2 regions of the Bradyrhizobium sp. WYCCWR15520 genome follow, and region 2 is predicted to be linked to the other one. Evidence: predicted binding sites of a transcription regulator. Region 2 holds the regulator's gene; the other holds the start of a gene.
What was found. Region 2 encodes LexA, which represses DNA repair genes until DNA is damaged. Its sites were predicted from a motif close to TGTTCNNNNTGTGTTCNG; they were not measured.
Positions count from the first base shown of each region.

Region 1: the regulator LexA is predicted to act here: its motif matches at 1,775-1,792, upstream of AC0QUY_RS39500 (single-stranded DNA-binding protein).

Region 1 covers NZ_JBWBWM010000067.1:8,901-13,108, forward strand. The annotation lists gene gyrA (DNA gyrase subunit A) at 1-223, opposite strand, end outside; gene AC0QUY_RS39495 (DUF2306 domain-containing protein) at 427-825, opposite strand; gene AC0QUY_RS39500 (single-stranded DNA-binding protein) at 1,086-1,574, opposite strand; gene AC0QUY_RS39505 (outer membrane protein) at 2,076-2,837, shown strand; gene AC0QUY_RS39510 (outer membrane protein) at 3,063-3,722, shown strand; gene uvrA (excinuclease ABC subunit UvrA) at 3,986-4,208, shown strand, end outside.
Region 2 covers NZ_JBWBWM010000001.1:89,250-93,457, forward strand. The annotation lists gene AC0QUY_RS00440 (HAD family hydrolase) at 29-655, shown strand; gene AC0QUY_RS00445 (molybdopterin molybdotransferase MoeA) at 682-1,893, shown strand; gene lexA (transcriptional repressor LexA) at 2,101-2,802, shown strand; gene AC0QUY_RS00455 (hypothetical protein) at 3,031-3,453, shown strand; gene AC0QUY_RS00460 (hypothetical protein) at 3,538-3,774, shown strand; gene AC0QUY_RS00465 (ComEC/Rec2 family competence protein) at 3,782-4,208, opposite strand, start outside.

The DNA of each region.
Region 1 (4,208 bases), on a different contig from region 2:
TGACGTATTTCTTGTCCGGCGTGTGTCCCTGCTCATGCATCGAGTAGAGAATGCGGCGGTGCACGGGCTTCAATCCGTCGCGCGCATCCGGCAGCGCACGCGCCACGATCACGCTCATGGCGTAATCGAGGTAGGAGCGTTTCATCTCGTCGAGGATGGAAACGGGACGGATATCGGAGCGCTCCGGCGGCTCGCCGGGCTTGTCGTCTTCGTTGTCGGACAAAGGGGAAATCCAGTCAGTTCTTAGTCGGGAATCATATAGCGCATCGGAGGTCCGATAACCACCCCGAAGCTTTCAAGTGGGAGCTGTTTTTCCGCTCGTTTTTTCATGGACTTACGGCATCGCAAGGAGGTTTCCCAACTGCTGCTGGAACGGTCATTTCCGGGTTGGACTGAAGCGCCAAAACGGCACCTGATTACCGTCTATTATGGACCGAAAACTACCGCATGCATGATCCGTCCCGGCAGGAACGTGAACACGCCGGCGACGACGAGCGCGCCGAAGAAGATCGAGATCATCGCCTTCTTATGCGCGCCGACATTGTGCCGGCGGGCGTGCAGAACCGCGAACACCAGCATGATCGGCGTGAAAATCGACAGCAGATGGATCGGGCTGAACGGGCCGAACATGCGGATCTCGTGGATCCAGAACCCGCTGACTGCGACCGCAAACATCAGCAGCACCCAGATCCAGCCGATGGTCCGGTGCGGCAAGGTCCCCTTTGGCGCGGCGAACTGTACGATGCCGAGCGCAAACGCCGCCATCGCTGCGAAGGCGTGCAGCGGGATCGTGCCGGGGGCCTCCAGCAACGGTGCGAGGCTCATGGTGGCCGCTCCAGACCGGTTGGCGTTCGAGGCTGGGAGCAGCTTAGGCGAAATACCTCATGCAAATATTAAGCAGATAACAGCGCGCCGAACCGGCCATGCGCTCGGATCGCAACGCGCCAACGAGCGCTTTCAGCCGAATGTAGATCGTTCTTGCGCCGGCACATTAAGTAAACCAGCCGTAAACGCCCGTTCTCGCAAGCGAATTTTTTGCGAAGCCAATGCGCCGCAAGGCCCTGCTCCAAAACGGGCGCCTTGCGCTAGAACGGGATGTCGTCGTCCATGTCGCTGTTGCGGCTGCCGGCCGCCACCGCCCGCCGCGGCGCCGAAGAGACCGGACCGCTGGAGCCGAAATCGCCGGAATCGTCGGAGCCGAAGCTGCCGCCTCCACCGCCGCCGCGGCCATCGAGCATGGTCAGGGTCGAGTTAAATCCCTGCAACACGACTTCGGTCGAGTATTTCTCGACGCCGCTCTGGTCGGTCCATTTGCGGGTCTGCAGCGCGCCCTCGATGTAAACCTTGGCGCCCTTCTTCAGGTATTGCTCGGCGACCTTGCAGAGCCCCTCGTTGAAGATCACGACTCGGTGCCATTCGGTCTTTTCCTTGCGCTCGCCGGTACCCTTGTCGCGCCAGGTCTCCGAGGTCGCGATGCTCAGATTGGCGATCGGCCGCCCGTCCTGTGTGCGTCGAATCTCCGGATCCTTGCCGAGGTTACCGACCAGAATCACCTTGTTCACACTTCCCGCCATCGCCGCTCTCCACTCGATATCGCCGGCAAAAATCATTGGCCCGCTATCGCCGGACGTCTTCAATTCTTGACCTGTCGCTTGGCCTGTCGCCTGTCCGCTTTTTGGACATCCGACCCGACCCTATACGCTCGCAGGCCCCGCTGACTTGGCGATCCCTCGCCAAGCCGGCGGTTATCCACATATAGCATCGCCCGGCCGCATGTTCCAGCTTTGTTCCCGCCAACACCCCACCCAGCGCCTGGCCGCGACGTTACAACCGCTAGGCGAACCCCGGGAACCCACGGAAAGCCGACTTGGAACCCGAAAAGTTCCCTCCGTTGTTCCAATTATACCAGCATAATCATGGTGTTGTGCATATAACTTGGCTCTCGCCTGTTGCATCCGGGACACGCCATTTTTGCGCGAGTCGCGATATAGAATTACCCATCGGCGCGGGCGTTCGCGTCATCACGGCAACGCTTCGGGACCAACGGGAAGCGGGCAAGAGCTGGAGATCAGAGGATGAAGAAGTTTCTGTTAGGTACGGTTGCTCTCATCGCGTTCGCTGCGCCTGCCGCGGCCGCCGACCTGCGGGCGCGGCCCATCACCAAGGCGCCGCCGGCACCGGTCGCCGTGGTCTACGATTGGACAGGCTTCTACATCGGCGCAAACGGTGGCTGGGGTTCCAGCCGCAAGTGCTGGGATCTCACCAACGATGGCGTGGGTCCTGTAGTTCCGGCCTTCCACGAAGGCTGCCACGATGCAACCGGAGGCACCGCCGGCGGTCAGCTCGGTTATCGCTGGCAAGCTGGCACCTGGGTGTTCGGTCTTGAAGGCCAGGGCAACTGGGCCGACTTCAGGGGCGACAATGTGAGCCTGTTCGATCCGACGCTCCGCAACGAGTCGCGCATCGATGCGTTCGGCCTGATCACGGGCCAGGTCGGTTACGCCGCCAACAACGTTCTGTTCTACCTCAAGGGCGGTGCGGCCGTTACGGCGGATCGTTTCCGCATCCGCGATGTTGCCTCGGGCGTCGTGATTGCCAACACCGGTGACGACACCCGCTGGGGTGGCGTGGTCGGCGCGGGCATCGAATTCGGCTTTGCCCCCAACTGGTCGGCCGGCATTGAATATAACCACTTGTTCATGCAGGACCGCACCCACGACTTCGTCACCACCGTGGGCGGCCTCGCCTTCGGCAGCGACCGCATCCGCCAGGACGTCGATCTCGTCACCGTTCGCGTGAACTACCGGTGGGGTGGCCCGGTGATTGCGAGGTACTGATCTACGCCTTCACCGAAGATGAAAAGGCCGGCCTTTGCGCCGGCCTTTTTGTTTGGTTGTACCGCGGGTTCGTCGACACCCGCGCCGGTTGCAGAGTACCTACTTTTGCCGCGGATGTGGTTTTTCGGCGACAGCCTTTTGCGGGAACTTCAAGCTATATGCGCGAGCAACCTCAAATTGACGGCTGAGGAAAGTTTGCGTTGGAGCCGCGAAAGGAAAAAGAAAGTGAAAAAGATTCTGCTGACCACCACCGGTTTGATCGCGTTTGGGATGGCGCCCGCGATCGCCGCCGATCTTCCCGCGCGGGCCTACACCAAGGCACCCGCCGCCGCGATTGCGATCAATAACTGGACCGGCTTCTACCTCGGCGCGATGGGCGGCTACGCCCAGGAGAATTCGTCGGGCATCGGCACGCTGAGCGGCGGATTCGCTGGCGGCACCGCCGGCTACAACTGGCAGATGGGCAACGTCGTCCTCGGTCTCGAAGCCGACGCCGCTTGGGCTGACGTGGGTGCGAACGTGGGCCTCTTCGGGGGTCTCGCCTCGGTCGACTACACGATTCGCTCGATGGGTACCGTTCGCGGCCGCGTCGGCTACGCCTTCGATCAGGTCCTCGTCTACGGCACCGGCGGCTACGCCTGGTCCGACAACCGCTTCACCGCAACCGCGCTCGGCGTGAGCGTCTCGGACGATCGCTTCCACTCGGGCTGGACCCTCGGCGCCGGTGTTGAGGTCATGTTCGCACCGAAATGGTCGGTCAAGGCCGAGTACCTCTATAAGAGCCTCGAAGGCGGCACCTACTTCGGCAACGCCGTCGCGGGCGGCGTTCAGGTCGGAACGATCAACCTGAACAGCGTTCAGGTCGGCGTGAACTATCACTTCTAAGCTTTCTCAACTGAAGCTGCACGCGCCTCCGTTCCGAGACCCGGAACGGAGGCGTCTTGTTTTGAGTTCCGGCTCGCGCTGCTGACGGCTGCTGCCAAAACGTTGATGGCGCAAAACAATCCGTTGATGATTCGCGCGCGGCACTGGATATTCCCTGCCGTTCTTCCTATGTTCCGACTTTCACTCATCGGCGCCTGATCCCGGTTCGCTCCGGCAATGCGCGCCCAACGCGGCGCGCGACAAGCGTGCCTGGAAATGCCGATATGGATGAAGTGCTAAGGGCGAAGCGCCAACAGAACGCCGGCTCCGCATCGCGTGCGATCACGATTCGCGGTGCGCGCGAGCACAATCTCAAGAATGTCGATCTCGAGATTCCCCGCGACAAACTGGTCGTGTTCACTGGCCTCTCCGGCTCCGGCAAATCCTCCCTCGCTTTCGACACCATCTATGCCGAAGGCCAGCGCCGCTACGTCGAATCGCTCTCGG
Region 2 (4,208 bases):
GGCCGGTCCAGTTTTGTAAACGACTGCCATGAATTTGCCGCCAGCGCCCCATTCCGTCGACGCCTTGCTGTTCGACCTCGGCCGTGTCGTGCTCGATATCAGCTTTGATCAGGTAATGACCTGCTGGGCGGGGCATGCGGGCTGCGCGCCCGCCGACCTCACCAGCCGCTTCGTCGTCAACGACAGTTTCAAGCATCACGAGACCGGCCGGATCGACGACGCCGCGTTCTTTGCGAACCTGCGGCAATCGCTCGGCATCGGCATTACCGACGCCCAGTTCCTCGAAGGCTGGAACGCGATCTTCACCGGCGAGATGCCGGGCATCGCACCGCTGTTGGCCGGCGCGGCCAAGCGCCTGCCGCTTTATGCCTTTTCCAACACCAATCCGGCTCATGTCGCGCATTTTTCGCAGGCCTATGCCGGCGTGCTCGGCCATTTCCGCGAGATCTTCCTGTCCTCCAGCATCGGTTTGCGCAAACCCGACGCGGAGGCCTATGATCACGTGATAAAGGCGATCGGCGTGCCGGCGTCGCGGATTCTGTTCTTCGACGACTCGGCCGCCAATATCGAAGGTGCGCGGGCGCGCGGCCTTTCTGCCATCCACGTGACATCGACGGATGACGTGGCCAGGGCACTGACTGCGCTTGGAATCTAGCGCTGGAATTTGACGGAGGTCTGCCCGTGGCCTTGATGCCTGTCGCCGATGCGCTTGCTGCGATCCTTGCCGGCGCTATAGCGCTGCCCGAAGAAATGGTGGCCCTCGATGCCGCACATCATCGCATCCTCGCCCGCGACGTCGCCGCGCGGCGGACGCAGCCGCCGCTGGCGATGTCGGCAATGGACGGCTATGCGGTGCGTGCGGCTGATGCCGCCGACGCCAGCGCGCGGCTGAAGGTGATCGGCGAGGTCGCCGCCGGCCGGCCGTTCGAGCGCAAGGTCGGCCAGGGCGAGGCGGTACGGATATTCACCGGCGGCGTGATCCCCGACGGCGCCGACGCCGTCATCATCCAGGAAGACACGGCAGCCGACGGCGATCATATCACCATCACGGAAGCCGCCGTTCGGGGACGGCACATCCGTGCCGCCGGCGTCGACTTTCGCGAGGGTGACGTCCTGCTCAAACGCAGACGCCGCCTCTCTGACCGCGACCTGTCGCTCGCCGCCGGCATGAACTATCCGGAGCTAGCGGTGCAACGCCGCCCGAAGGTCGCTGTGCTCGCGACCGGCGACGAGCTGGTGATGCCGGGGGCAAGCCCCGGTCCTGGCCAGATCGTCTATTCCAACGGCTATGGCCTGCGGGCGCTGGCGCGGGCCGAGGGGGCCGACGTCGTCGATCTCGGCATCGCCGCCGACACTGTCGCCGCGACCACGCAAGGCATCCGCCGCGCCCGCGAGGCTGGCGCGGACATCCTGATCACCATGGGCGGCGCCTCGGTCGGGGACCACGACCTCGTCAAGCACTCGCTGGAGGCCGAGGGCGTCGCCATGGCGTTCTGGCGGATCGCGATGCGGCCGGGCAAGCCGATGATGCACGGGCGGCTCGGCGCGATGCGGGTGATCGGCCTGCCCGGCAATCCTGTCTCCTCCTATGTCTGCGGCTTCCTGTTTCTGGTGCCGCTGATTCGCGCATTGTCGGGCCGCGACCACGTTCATCACGTCAGAGAAAGCGCCCTGCTCGGCCGCGACCTCGCCGCCAACGACCAGCGCGAGGACTATCTACGCGCACGCCTCGAAGCGCGCGAAGACGGCACGCTGGTCGCCGTGCCGGTGAACCATCAGGACTCTTCGCTATTGGGGAATCTCGCTGCGGCACAGGCATTAGTGATACGTCCGCCGTTCGCGCCGGCGGCCGCCAAGGGGGCGCCTTGCGAGCTGCTGCGGCTGCCGGAATGACGCCCCAAGACGCGCCTCAAGACACGTCTTGGACAGAAACCCTGACGCGTTCACCTGAAATTAAGTGGTTGCGGAACACATATCGAACATATAGTGTCCGTTCATGATTTGTTTCGACTGCTGGTGTCTCTGCCTGGGATTTGGGGACTCCCGCCATCCGAGCGCTGAAGATTCGAAACGACGACGCCAACCGGGGGATTGCTCGCGATGCTTACGCGCAAACAGTACGAACTTCTGCGTTTCATCAATGAACGGCTGAAAGAGGCTGGCGTACCGCCCTCCTTCGACGAAATGAAGGACGCGCTCGACCTGCGCTCGAAATCCGGAATCCACCGCCTCATTACGGCGCTGGAGGAGCGCGGCTTCATCCGCCGGCTGCCCAACCGCGCCCGCGCCATCGAGGTCATCAAGCTGCCGGAGCTTGCGGCTGCCGGCAACGGCCGCCGCGGCTTCACGCCGAGCGTCATTGAAGGCACGCTCGGCAAGCGCACGGTGAGCGTGCCCGCCGCCGAGGATGACGGCAATCGCCCGGTCGCGGTGCCCGTGATGGGCCGGATCGCCGCCGGTACGCCGATCGAGGCGCTGCAGACTCGCAGCCACACCATCAGCGTGCCGCCCGACATGCTCGGCTCCGGCGAGCACTACGCGCTCGAAGTACGCGGCGATTCCATGGTCGAGGCCGGCATCCTCGACGGCGACATGGCGCTGATCCAGCGCAACGAGACCGCCGACACCGGCGACATCGTGGTGGCACTGATCGACGAGGAGGAAGCTACGCTAAAACGCTTCCGCCGCCGCGGCGCCTCGATCGCGCTGGAGCCCGCCAACGCCGCCTATGAAGTCCGCATCCTGCCGCCGAACCGGGTCCGGATTCAGGGCAAGCTGATCGGCCTTTACCGCAAATACTGACCGGTGTGCCGTCCGTGGACATGACGGAAAAGAGCCCCGGCCCTTCGCCGGGGTTTTTTGTTGAACGATTGGAACCAAGGCACGTTAGCGCGTTTGTGAATGTGGCGCAGCGCGCCAGTCGCAGAATTGCCCAGAAAAAAGAAAAGGCTCTGCGCCATGTCCACTCTGATAGGGGCCTGTGCCTCCTTGAAGACACGGGTCAGCTATCTCAAATGAGGGAGCCATCCGATGTGTGACTATAGCCTGCATGCTGTGGCTACCCGGCCTGCCCAGGTCGGCGAGACGCTGATCACCACGACGTTCCGCGGTACATCGACCCGCGGCTTTGCGTCGGAACGCGAACCAGCAGTGGCGGTCTGCATGCTTCCCGGCACCGAACTGGCGTTCGCCGAGGACGTCAAATACGACAACCGCTGGATCTGGACGCGAACCACCGACTGGCGGGTCGGCAAATTCAATCAGATCGAACCCGAAGTCGCCGACCGTCATCATGACGCGATCGAATTTCCTGATGGAAGCCATGTGCTGGTGACGCAGCTTTGCGAAGGCCAGCGCGCAACCGTGCTGCAATTGCCGGTGGTTCAGACCGGTGGCGAGCGCGCACCGAAGGTGACGGAAGCACGTCCGGCCGCTTCGATCGTGACCGGATAGACGCCACGTGGATGCGATCCGCCGGTCCAGGCCGGCGGATCATGGTGATGCGTTTTTCAAAATTCGGCACCGAGGGGGCAACCGGTGGTCAACAAAGTCACATGGCAAAGGGCTGGACGCGTCACCGAGCCCGGACGTTACATGTTCAGATATGGCTGGCTCACCATCACGGCCGAAGACCTCGCGATCTGGCAGCAATTCCCCGAAGCGTCTTTCACGCTGGTCAACCTGCCGTCATCCCCCGACGCGCCGGAGGAATTCCACCTCGGCGCGTTCGAGATACCGGCCCATCCGTCCAGCCCCCCAATCGACGAGCATTGAAATCCGCCTACTCTTCCGCCTGAAGGTCCGCCTCGGCTGGCGTCGCATCGACGGCGCGAGGCGGCACGACGCGCGGGGCCAGAACGTTGGCGTCGACCTCTCCCGCGTCGGCAACGGCCGGCGACCAGGGGCGGTCGATCCCTCGCGGCTTCACCGCCTCGACGACAAATCCCTCGCGGCCTCGTCGCAGCGTCATGGCGCCCTGCCGCCGCAGCCGCTCGGCATCGATCACGGAAGCCGCGCAGGAAGCGGGCGCCTGCCGCAGGGTCACAATGAGCGCCGCGCGCTCGCAGTCGTCCGCCAGCGCCTCGGGCCTGAACGCCTGCGCGACCAGGCCGCCGCCGACGGACGGCATCACGCAGCCGAATTCATCGCAGGAGACGCCTGACGTGAGCGATGCATCGGTTGCCGTGCGCGCGTCGGCATCCGCCGCC